Regions from separate parts of the Kosakonia sp. YIM B13571 genome, predicted to be linked through region 1. Evidence: predicted binding sites of a transcription regulator. Region 1 holds the regulator's gene; each other region holds the start of a gene.
The links. The regulator PurR, encoded in region 1, represses purine synthesis genes. The targets are predictions, from matches to a motif close to CANGCAAACGTTTGCNTG.
Positions count from the first base shown of each region.

Region 2: purE (5-(carboxyamino)imidazole ribonucleotide mutase) is a predicted target of PurR. The motif match lies at 1,477-1,494, and genes of this name have one in related genera.
Region 3: rbsD (D-ribose pyranase) is a predicted target of PurR. The motif match lies at 1,602-1,619, and genes of this name have one in related genera.

Region 1 is NZ_JBHZPL010000002.1:168,445-172,333, reverse strand. It holds gene sodB (superoxide dismutase [Fe]) at 1-113, shown strand, start outside; gene ACFX4O_RS05940 (MFS transporter) at 168-1,337, opposite strand; gene ACFX4O_RS05935 (YnhF family membrane protein) at 1,506-1,595, opposite strand; gene purR (HTH-type transcriptional repressor PurR) at 1,893-2,918, shown strand; gene punR (DNA-binding transcriptional activator PunR) at 2,937-3,848, opposite strand.
Region 2 is NZ_JBHZPL010000001.1:779,480-783,368, reverse strand. It holds gene purK (5-(carboxyamino)imidazole ribonucleotide synthase) at 1-899, opposite strand, end outside; gene purE (5-(carboxyamino)imidazole ribonucleotide mutase) at 896-1,405, opposite strand; gene lpxH (UDP-2,3-diacylglucosamine diphosphatase) at 1,535-2,257, opposite strand; gene ppiB (peptidylprolyl isomerase B) at 2,261-2,755, opposite strand; gene cysS (cysteine--tRNA ligase) at 2,929-3,889, shown strand, end outside.
Region 3 is NZ_JBHZPL010000004.1:498,019-501,907, reverse strand. It holds gene rbsA (ribose ABC transporter ATP-binding protein RbsA) at 1-1,160, opposite strand, end outside; gene rbsD (D-ribose pyranase) at 1,168-1,587, opposite strand; gene kup (low affinity potassium transporter Kup) at 1,792-3,660, opposite strand; gene ravA (ATPase RavA) at 3,884-3,889, shown strand, end outside.

The DNA.
Region 1 (3,889 bases):
ATGTGTGGGAACATGCGTACTACATCGATTACCGTAATGCGCGTCCGAACTACCTCGAACATTTCTGGGCGCTGGTAAACTGGTCATTCGTTGCCAAAAATTTCGCTGCATAAACGTGGCATAAAGCAAAGGAGGGGCTTGCCCCTCCTTTTTTGCATTTCTGCTATTTATTCTGCTGCGGCATAAGCACGTTCTGGCTGTGAGCGGCCAGAGAACAGCACCACCAGCAGGCCCAGCCCGGCAATAATCGCGCCCATGACCGGTACGAAATCATAACCCAGCCCACCGGAAATCACTGCCCCACCGGCTGCCGCGCCCAGCGCGTTACCGAGGTTAAAGGCACCGATATTGACCGACGATGAAAGCCCAGGTGCTTCGTGTGCAACTCGCATTACGCGCATCTGCAACGGCGGAACCACCGCAAACGTCGCCGCCCCCCATACCACCATACTAATGGCCGCGCCCACTTCGCTGCGCGCCAGGAACGGGATCGCCAGCATGATAGCAATCAGCAAGATCAAAAAACCTTTCAGCGTGCCGGTGACCGAGCGATCCGCCAGTTTGCCACCGAGATAGTTACCAATGGAGAAGCCAACACCAATCAACACCAGCATCGCAGTCACAAAGACGGGAGTGGCATCGGTAATGGTGTGCAGCACCGGCGCAATATAGGTATACAGCGTGAACATGGCACCTGCGCCGAGCACAGTCGTCAGCAGCGCAGACAACACTTGTGGGCGTACCAGCACCGAAAGCTCTTTACGTACATCCGGGCGCTCACCTGCCCCACCTTTCGGCAGCGAAAAGAACAGGCTCGCCATGGCAATCACACCCAGCCCGGCGGTGGCCATAAACGACATACGCCAGCCAATGGTTTCACCCAGCCATGTTGCGGCAGGTACACCGCCAATGTTAGCAATGGTCAGTCCCATGAACATGGTCGCCACCGCGCTAGCCTGCTTCTCTTTCGCGACAACGCTTGCTGCCACCACCGAGCCAAGACCAAAGAAAGCACCATGGTTCAGGCTGGTGACGATACGCGCCAGCATTAATGTGGTGTAATCCGGTGCAATCGCCGATAGCACGTTACCGAGCGTAAAAATCGCCATCAAAAAGATCAGCGCGTTGCGTCTGCCACGGTGCGACAGCAACAGCGTCATCAACGGCGCACCGACCATCACACCGATAGCATAAGCGCTAATCAGCATCCCCGCCGCCGGAATAGAGACGTCAACGCCGCGGGCAATAACCGGCAGTAATCCCATCGGGGAAAACTCGGTGGTACCAATGCCGAAGGCGCCAATCGCCAGGGCAAGCAAAGGGAAATTAATTTTCATCTGTCACTCCAAAAAAGACATGCCGACTTGCGACCCTGTCGCTGAAGTCAAAAGTATGACAGCAATCACAAAAAACAGAAGTTAGCAGAATGACAAAAGATTATTGCAGAAGTGATAACAATAGCGGGGGGAAGAAAAACGAGGGAGAAGGCTCTCCCTCGCGATAGATCAATGCAGTGCAGCAGTCAGGCCGCCGAAAACAATCAGGCTCAGAACGATGACGGTAGTAACTAAAGAATACTTCAGATCGGTGCTCATCAATTTTCCCCTTTTTAATTTCCCCACAAAAAGTGAGATAACGCATTTTTGCACAAATTATCTTAAAAATCTTGCGGGAATTCACAGGAGAAACGTTTTAATACTTCCCCTTTTGCTCAAGATCAGACAAAATTCGACGCTAAATTTATTAGCGTACCGGCCATTGACTCCCCTCCTGACGTCCCGTGTCGTTTTCCCGGCGTACCGCACCCCCTTTGATGGGTACAGGGTGATTAAAGGCAAACGTTTACCTAAAGTATTATCAGGAGCTTATGATATGGTCTGGAGTGATATCTGATGGCAACGATTAAAGACGTAGCGAAACGAGCAAACGTTTCCACTACAACCGTATCACATGTAATCAACAAAACCCGTTTCGTCGCCGAAGAGACACGCAACGCCGTGTGGGCGGCAATTAAAGAGTTGCACTATTCCCCCAGCGCCGTCGCTCGCAGCCTGAAAGTCAATCACACAAAATCGATCGGCTTGCTGGCAACCAGCAGCGAAGCAGCCTATTTTGCCGAAATTATCGAAGCCATAGAGAAAAAGTGCTTCCAGAAGGGTTACACCTTAATCCTCGGCAATGCCTGGAATAGCCTGGAAAAACAGGGCGCTTATCTGTCGATGATGGCGCAAAAGCGCGTCGATGGTTTACTGGTGATGTGTTCCGAATACCCGGAATCACTATTGAGCATGCTGGAAGAGTACCGTCATATTCCCATGGTGGTGATGGACTGGGGCGAATCGAAGGCCGACTTTACTGATTCCGTTATTGATAACGCCTTTGAAGGCGGGTACATGGCCGGGCGTTATCTTATCGATCGTGGACATCGCGATATTGGCGTGATCCCCGGGCCTCTGGAGCGTAACACGGGTGCTGGCCGCCTGGCAGGCTTTATGAAAGCGATGGAAGAAGCCCTTATTACTGTGCCGGAAAACTGGATAGTACAGGGTGATTTCGAGCCGGAATCCGGCTATCGCGCAATGCAGCAAATCCTTGGTCAAACGCATCGCCCTACCGCAGTCTTTTGCGGCGGCGACATTATGGCGATGGGCGCGCTTTGCGCTGCCGATGAAATGGGTTTACGCGTACCGCAGGATATTTCCCTGATTGGTTATGACAATGTTCGCAACTCACGCTTCTTTACCCCGGCCTTGACCACGATTCACCAGCCGAAAGATTCGCTGGGGGAAACGGCGTTTACCATGCTGCTTGATCGCATCGTCAACAAGCGCGAAGAGTCACAGTCTATTGAAGTGCACCCGCGCCTGGTTGAGCGCCGCTCCGTGGCCGATGGCCCGTTCCGCGACTACCGCCGCTAACCGCTTCTGACGGAGCCGTTAATTCGGCTCCCGTAACCACTCGTCATTCAGCGTTTCACTATCCCCCAGATATTCCAGCAGCCAGTTTAACGCTGGGGAAGCCTCATTTTGTTGCCACGTCAGACAGCACGCCGCATCCGGGAAGGGATTTTCCAGGGTCAGCGCAACCCAGTCGCCACTGTCGAGGCGCGGGCGGGCAAAGTGTGCCGGTACCATTCCCACGCATAACCCTGCAGATAAGCAAGCCTCTGATGATGCCCAATCAGGGACAATCACGCGTTTCTGATTATCCAGCAGCCAAGTAATACGTTTCGGCAACGAACGGGACGTATCTTCCTGGATAAGTGAAGGCCAGTTGCGCAAGGTGTCGTCGCTAAGCGGGCCTGCCATCGACGCCAACGGATGGCGGCTGGAAACCACACATTTCCAGCTCAGCATTCCCATATCACGAAACGCATAACGTCCACCGACGGGGATTGCTTGCGTTGCACCAATCGCCAGTTCAACCCGCCCATCAGCAAGCGCATCCCAGACTCCGTTAAAGACTTCCTGATAAACCTGCAACTCAACATCACTGAAATGGCGATAGAAATCGACGATCAATTGCCGGGTACGTTCAGGTTTTACAATGTTGTCGACGGCAATCGCCAGTTGCCCGCGCCAGCCATTGGCGATTTGCTGGCACTGCTGACGAGTGACCTGCATTTTTTTGATAACAGCTCGCCCTTCTTTCAAAAACCAGACCCCGGCAGGCGTAAGTTCTACATCCCGATGACGGCGCTCAAACAGCGGAACGGCAAGCCACTCTTCAAGCTGCCGCACGGTATAGCTCACCGCAGAAGGTACACGATGTAACTCCTGCGCCGCACCGCTAAAACTGCCATTACGCGCTACAGCATCAACCACTTCCAGCGAATATTCTGACCACATAATCTGCCTGCAAAAATTTTGAAACCACTACGCAAATATTA
Region 2 (3,889 bases), on a different contig from region 1:
ACCAGCGGCAGCTTCAACCAGTCGTAATTCAGATCGCTGCCAATCAGGTTGATCATCACCGACGGGCTGTTCACTACCGGCGGCGGCAACGGCAGATCCACGACCGCGCGCAGGTGCAGTTCAAACTGGCTGATAGAAGCACCGTTCTGTGTCCAGTGGCCGCTGTTATGCACGCGCGGGGCTAGTTCATTAATCAGCAGCCCGCCGGGTGTGACGAAGCACTCCATCGCCATCACGCCGACATAGTTCAGCTCATGCATGATGGCGGAAAGCATGTCTTCCGCCTGCTGTTGCTGCGCAGCGTTAGCCTGCGGGAAAACCACACTGGTACGCAAAATGCCGTCCTGATGTAGGTTGTGCGTCAGTGGATAAAACACGGTACTGCCATCGCGCGCGCGCGCGCCAACCAGCGACACTTCACCAGAAAAATTAATGCCCTGCTCAACAATGCACTCGCCGTAGCAGTCGTCCGGCAACTGATCCGTTTCACCCGCACGTAAGCGCCACTGCCCACGACCGTCATAGCCACCCACGCGGCGCTTAACAATTGCCAGCTCTCCCAGGCGGGAAAACACCGCTGGCCATTCGCTTTTATCTGCCAACAATTGCCACGGCGCGGTAGCCAGTTCGAGTTTGTCGAATAGCTGTTTTTGCGTCAGGCGGTCGGCAATGATCGGAAATACATCGCGGTTAACAAACGCCGGGTGGCGCGCCAGCTCGCGGGTTAACGCCGTTTCCGGCCAGCGCTCAATTTCGGCGGTAATCACACTCTGCTGGAACGGTACCGCTTCTGGCGCATCATCCAGCCCAACCGGCCAGACCGCAATGCTGAGCGGCTCACCGGCCTGGCGCAACATCCGGCCAAGCTGGCCGTTACCTAATACGCAAACCTGTTTCATGCCGCGCCTCTCGGATCGGGATTATCCAGCACCTCATCAGTCTGAGATTTACGCCAGTCAGCCAGGCGTTGGTGCAGTACTGCATCATGTTGCGCGAGGATCTGCGCGGCCAGCAACGCAGCGTTTGCCGCACCCGCTTTGCCAATTGCCAGCGTTCCTACTGGAATGCCACGCGGCATCTGCACGATAGAGTAAAGGCTGTCCACACCGCTTAACGCAGCGCTTTGTACCGGCACACCCAGCACCGGAACCAGTGTTTTCGCCGCGATCATGCCCGGCAGATGCGCTGCGCCACCGGCACCGGCAATGATCACCTGATAACCGTTTTGTTCCGCACTTTCGGCGAAGCTAAACAGTTTATCCGGGGTGCGGTGTGCGGAGACGATTTCAACATGGTGCGGAACGTTCAGGGTATCGAGGATTTCTGCGGCGAATTGCATGGTGGCCCAGTCGCTTTTCGAGCCCATAACAATGGCGATGCGCGCCGGTTGGTTGCTTGAAGACATACGTCTCAAAACTCCTGTGGGTGTGCTTCAGACTACATAAGAGGGCACAGAGAATAGCATGTAAAACCGGCAAGGAAAACGGTTGCGTGGCGATGTTTTCGCGCGTTTGACGTGTCATCGCCAGCGTAATCAGAAAGGAAAATAAATCAGTTCAACATCGCTGTCGCTGACGCGCACCATCGAGCCTTCGCTGTGCCATGCGCCTAAAACGGCACGGAATGCGGGCGCGTTATTGGCGGTGAGTTCATGCACTGCCGGGCGATGGGTATGACCGTGGATCAACCACTGCACCTGGTGTTTTTCCATGGCTTCCACCACGGCGTGCTGGTTTACATCCATAATCGAAAGCGACTTGCTGCTGTTGGCGGCTTTACTGCCCGCGCGCATTTTCGCGGCAACACGTCGGCGGATAAAGAGCGGCAGGGCGAGGAACAACTTTTGCAGCCAGGGTTGGTGTACTTTGGCGCGAAAGGCCTGGTAACCGGCATCGTCGGTGCAGAGCGTATCGCCATGCATAATCAGCACGTTGCGGCCATACAGATTGAGCACTTGTTCCTGAGGTAATAACTGCATACCGCTGGCTTGCGCGAAGCGTTGGCCGAGCAGGAAATCGCGGTTGCCGTGAATGAAATAGCAAGGAACGCCACTGTCGACAACAGCTTTCAGCGCATGGGCTATCTGTTGATGTAGCGGGTTTGGGTCGTCGTCGCCGATCCAGGCTTCAAACAGATCGCCCAAAATGTAGAGCGCATCGGCTTCACGCGCTGTACCGGCCAAAAAACGCAGAAAACCGGCGGTGATCGCCGGTTCTTCTGTTTGCAGATGCAAATCTGCGATAAAGAGTGTCGCCACCAATTACTCGCTGACGTCCACGCTTTCAATCACTACGTCTTCTTTCGGCACATCCTGGTGCATGCCGCTGCGGCCGGTAGAAACGCCTTTGATCTTGTCAACAACGTCCATGCCTTCAACCACTTCGGCAAACACACAGTAACCCCAGCCTTGCATGCTTTCGCCGCTGAAGTTCAGGAAGTCGTTATCAGCTACGTTGATGAAGAACTGCGCAGTAGCGGAGTGCGGAGCCTGAGTACGCGCCATGGCCAGCGTACCACGGGTGTTTTTCAGACCGTTGTTGGCTTCGTTTTTGATGGGGTCTTTAGTGACTTTCTGGTTCATGCCCGGTTCAAAACCGCCGCCCTGAATCATAAAACCATTGATAACACGGTGGAAAATCGTGTTGTTGTAGAAACCTTCACGGCAGTAGTCCAGGAAGTTTTTAACTGTTTCAGGCGCTTTGTCATCAAAGGTTTTGATTACGATGTCGCCGTGATTAGTGTGGAAAGTAACCATTATTGCATCCTGTTCTGATAGTGTAGTGCGTAGACCCGCCAGTGGGTCAGAGATAGTCGCTTGTTATAGCATAACCGCGAGGCTGGATCACCTTGCAAAGTGTGCTGCTTCGGGTTTGAATTACGGGTAATATATGCGGTTTTCGTTCCACACACGTCCACATGGAATCTTCGATGTTAAAAATCTTTAATACACTGACGCGCCAAAAAGAGGAATTCAAACCTATTCATGCCGGGGAAGTCGGCATGTACGTGTGTGGTATTACCGTTTACGATCTCTGTCATATCGGTCACGGCCGTACGTTTGTCGCTTTTGACGTGGTATCCCGCTATTTGCGCTTTCTCGGCTATAAGCTGAAATATGTCCGCAATATCACCGATATTGACGACAAAATCATTAAGCGCGCTAATGAGAATGGCGAAAGTTTTGTTGCACTGGTCGACCGGATGATCGTTGAGATGCATAAGGATTTTGACGCGCTCAATATCCTGCGCCCGGACAGCGAACCGCGCGCGACCCACCATATTCATGAAATTATTGAAATCACCCAGCGCCTGCTGGAACGCGATCATGCTTACGTTGCTGAAAATGGCGATGTGATGTTCTCGGTGCCGACCGATCCGACTTACGGTCAGCTTTCGCGCCAGGATCTGGATCAGTTGCAAGCGGGTGCGCGCGTAGAAATCGCGGAAGTGAAACGTAACCCGATGGACTTTGTGCTGTGGAAAATGTCCAAGCCCGGCGAGCCGAGCTGGCCGTCGCCGTGGGGCGAAGGCCGTCCCGGCTGGCACATTGAGTGTTCGGCAATGAACTGCAAACAGCTGGGTTCGCATTTCGATATCCACGGCGGCGGCTCCGATCTGATGTTCCCGCACCACGAAAACGAAATCGCCCAGTCAACCTGTGCGCATGACGGCGAATACGTGAATTACTGGATGCACTCCGGCATGGTGATGGTTGACCGCGAGAAGATGTCAAAATCGCTCGGCAACTTCTTTACCGTGCGCGACGTGCTGAAGTATTACGACGCGGAAACCGTTCGCTACTTCCTGATGTCCGGTCACTACCGCAGCCAGTTGAACTACAGCGAAGAGAACCTGAAACAGGCGCGCTCTGCGCTGGAGCGTCTGTACA
Region 3 (3,889 bases), on a different contig from region 1:
GGCGTTTTCACATTAAACAGACGAATAAAATCACTTACCGCCTGCTGCTCATCTTTGTGTTTCAGCGTACCGCCCGCATGGCTGAAGTAACGCAGCGCGGTCAGCGACATGTTCTCTTTAACCGACATACCGAGCACCAGCCCGTCGCGCTTGCGGTCTTCTGAAATGTAAACAATACCGTTTGCCAGACCGTCCTGCGGTGAGCGGGTGATCACTTCATGGCCGTCGAGCGTCACATAGCCGCTGGTGCGCGGCAGTGCGCCATACAGCACCTTCATCAGCTCGGTACGTCCCGCGCCCATCAGCCCGGCGACGCCAAGGATCTCGCCTTTACGCAGCGTAAAACTGACATTTTCCACGCCCGGCCCGCACAGGTTATCGACGGTAAGACGAATTTCGCCCGGCGTTTTATCCAGCCGCGGATATTGATCTTCCAGCTTGCGGCCAACCATCATCTCGATCAGCGAATCTTCGGTTAGCGTGGCCACTTCGCGCTCGGCAATAAATTGCCCGTCACGGAAGACGGTCACGTCATCGCAAATCTCGAAGATCTCTTTCATGCGGTGAGAAATATAGACGATGCCGCGCCCCTGCGATTTCAGCTCGCGGATGACGCGGAACAGCGATTCGGTTTCGGTATCGGTCAGGGCATCGGTTGGCTCATCCATAATGATGACCTGCGATTCGTAGCTCATCACTTTAGCGATTTCGACCATCTGCTGATCGCCAATCGAGAGTTCACCGACCAGCCGCTCGCTTTTAAAGCGCAGATTCAGCTTAGCCAGCAGTTTGTCGGCTTCGGCAAACATCTTTTTCCAGTCGATTTTGCCAAAGCGATTCACAAACTCACGACCGAGGAAGATGTTCTCGGCAATGGTGAGCTGCGGGATCAGGTTCAGTTCCTGGTGGATGATGCCAATACCGGCTTCCTGGGAGGATTTCGGCCCGGTGAACGTGGTTTCTTTGCCCAACCACAGCAGCGAACCGGCATCACGGGTGTAGATGCCCGTCAGCACTTTCATCATCGTTGATTTGCCGGCACCGTTTTCACCAACCAACGCCATCACGCGGCCAGAGTAAACATTAAGCGCCGCGCCGGAGAGGGCTTTTACGCCGGGAAAGGCTTTGTCGATGCCTTTGAGTTGCAATAACGCGTCCATGATGGCCTCAGAAGGTCACGCCAGCACAGAGAATGATATTCGCAAACGGGGAACACTCCCCGCTGCGAATCACCGCATGACTGTCCGCGGTGTGTTTTTTAAATTGCTCGTGCGTAACGTACCGCACTTCGATGCTATTTCCCTGGTGTTGTTGCAGCTGCTCAATATGCTTGAGCAACGTTTCATGGAGCTGCGGATTATGCTGCTTAATCTCCGAGGCGATAATCGCGGACTCAACCTGCATTTCCGTCGTCACCACTTCCAGTACTTGCATAAAGGAAGGCACGCCCTGAGTTAATGCCATATCAATACGTTGCGTGTTACGCGGCACCGGCAACCCGGCATCACACACCACCAGCGAATCAGTATGACCAAGACGAGAGATGACTGACGAGATGTCAGCGTTCAGCACACGACCTTTTTTCATTTTTTACGCTCCATCAGCGAAACGTTTCGCTGTATGCAGTGTAGTACGAAGAATGTGCAGAAAACCATCCTGACTTTATAGAAGTGTGATCGATATCGAAACGTTTCGCTTGCCGAAATGATGAAAAAAACAGCTTTACTTATTTAAGTGAAATCATCAGCAATTAATAGCAAAAACCCCTCTTAAAGAGGGGTTTCATCAGAACTAAATTTCGACCTGCGTTCCCAGTTCTATCACTCGGTTTGGCGGGATCTCAAACTGATCTGGCGCGCGCAGCGCGTTACGTTGCAATACCAGATAGAGTTTGCCGCGCAGGCGCAGATACCAAGGCCGTTTGCCCACAATCAACGACTCATGCGACATAAAGAACGAGGTCTCCATCATGCGGCAGTTCAACCCTTCCAGCCCGCAACGGTGGAACACTTCTTCCACATTTGGCGTTTCACGCCAGCCGTAGCTTGCCACCACACGCCAGAAGGTCGGCGACAATTGCTCAATCTGCACGCGGCGCACATTGTGCACATAAGGCGCATCTTCAGTACGCAGCGTCAGCAGGATCACGCGCTCATGCAGCACCTTGTTGTGCTTCAGGTTATGCATCATGGCAAACGGGATAACATTCAGCGCACGCGACATATACACCGCTGTGCCCGGTACGCGCACCGGCGGCGATTTCTCCAGCGAAGCAATCATTGCCTCCAGAGAGTTACCGTGTTCATGCATACGGCGCAGCAGGCGGAAACGCTCGCTCTTCCAGGTGGTCATCACCAGGAACATCACCAGCCCAAGGGTTAATGGTAACCAACCACCGGAGACGATTTTGTCGAGGTTCGCCGAGAACAACGGCACATCGATAGAAAGGAATAGGAGCAGAAGCAGTCCCACCAGCACTTTGTTCCAGTGCCAGTTTTTGCGCGCCACCGTGGTGGAGAGAATCGAGGTCAGCACCATGGTGCCCGTTACGGCGATCCCGTACGCTGCCGCCAGGTTACTCGAGTGTTCGAAGCTGACAATAACCAGCACCACCGCAAAGTAGAGCAGCCAGTTAATGAACGGGATATAGATCTGCCCGGATTCCATCTCCGAGGTATGGATGATGCGCATCGGCGCCAGATACCCCAGACGCACGGCCTGGCGCGTCAGTGAGAACACGCCGGAAATCACCGCCTGCGAGGCGATAACCGTCGCCAGCGTGGAAATAATCAGCATCGGGATCAGCGCCCATTCCGGCGCGAGCAGGAAAAAGGGGTTCTTAATCGCTTCCGGCGTTTTCAGCAGCAGCGCGCCCTGGCCAAAGTAGTTCAGCACCAGCGACGGTAGCACGACAATAAACCACGCCACGCGGATCGGCAGCTTACCGAAGTGGCCCATATCCGCATACAGCGCCTCCACCCCGGTAATGGACAGCACTACCGCGCCCAGCGCCACAAAAGAGATAGCCTTATATTGCAGGAAGAAGTTCACCGCCCACATTGGGTTTAGCGCTTGCAACACTTCAGGGTTCGCAATAATGCTGCGCACACCGAGCACCGCCAGAATCAAAAACCACGCCAGCATAATGGGGGCAAACAACTTCCCCACCAGCCCCGTACCATGTTTCTGAATCGCAAACAGCAGGGTTAAAACGACAATCGACAACGGTACAATCCAGGCGTCGAGCGAAGGCGCGATAATCTCCAGGCCCTCGATTGCCGACATCACCGAAATGGCGGGCGTTATGACCACTTCGCCATAGAAGAAGCTGCCGCCAATCAGCCCCATGATCACCAGCACCGAGGTCATCCTTGCGGAGGTATTGCGCCCGGCCAGCGACATCAGGGTTAAGATCCCGCCTTCACCGGCGTTATCCGCCCGCATGACGAATGTCAGATACTTAATGGAGACAACAAAAATCAGCAGCCAGAAGATGAGCGACAAAAAACCAAACACGGCATCGCGCTCAACGCCAAAACCAAACTGACCGGACAAACATTCACGAAGTGTATAAAGTGGGCTGGTGCCAATATCACCGTAGACAACCCCAATCGCCGCAAGCGTAACCGCTGGTAATGATTGCTTATTATCAGTGCTCATAGACTAATCTTTTGATTGAATGACACAATGTGTGCTTAGTCCCTTGGCCCACAAAAAGCGCACAGTATGCACGATTATTTATGAAATCGTACCCCTAAATGCGGCCACATTAATCTGGCGCAAAGAAAATAAAGCCGTTCTTCAGTCTATTACAAGCCCTTTCAGGAACGTCTATACTCGCTTTTGCAAGCCGGATAACACGGCGAAAGGACGCAAATCTATTATGGCT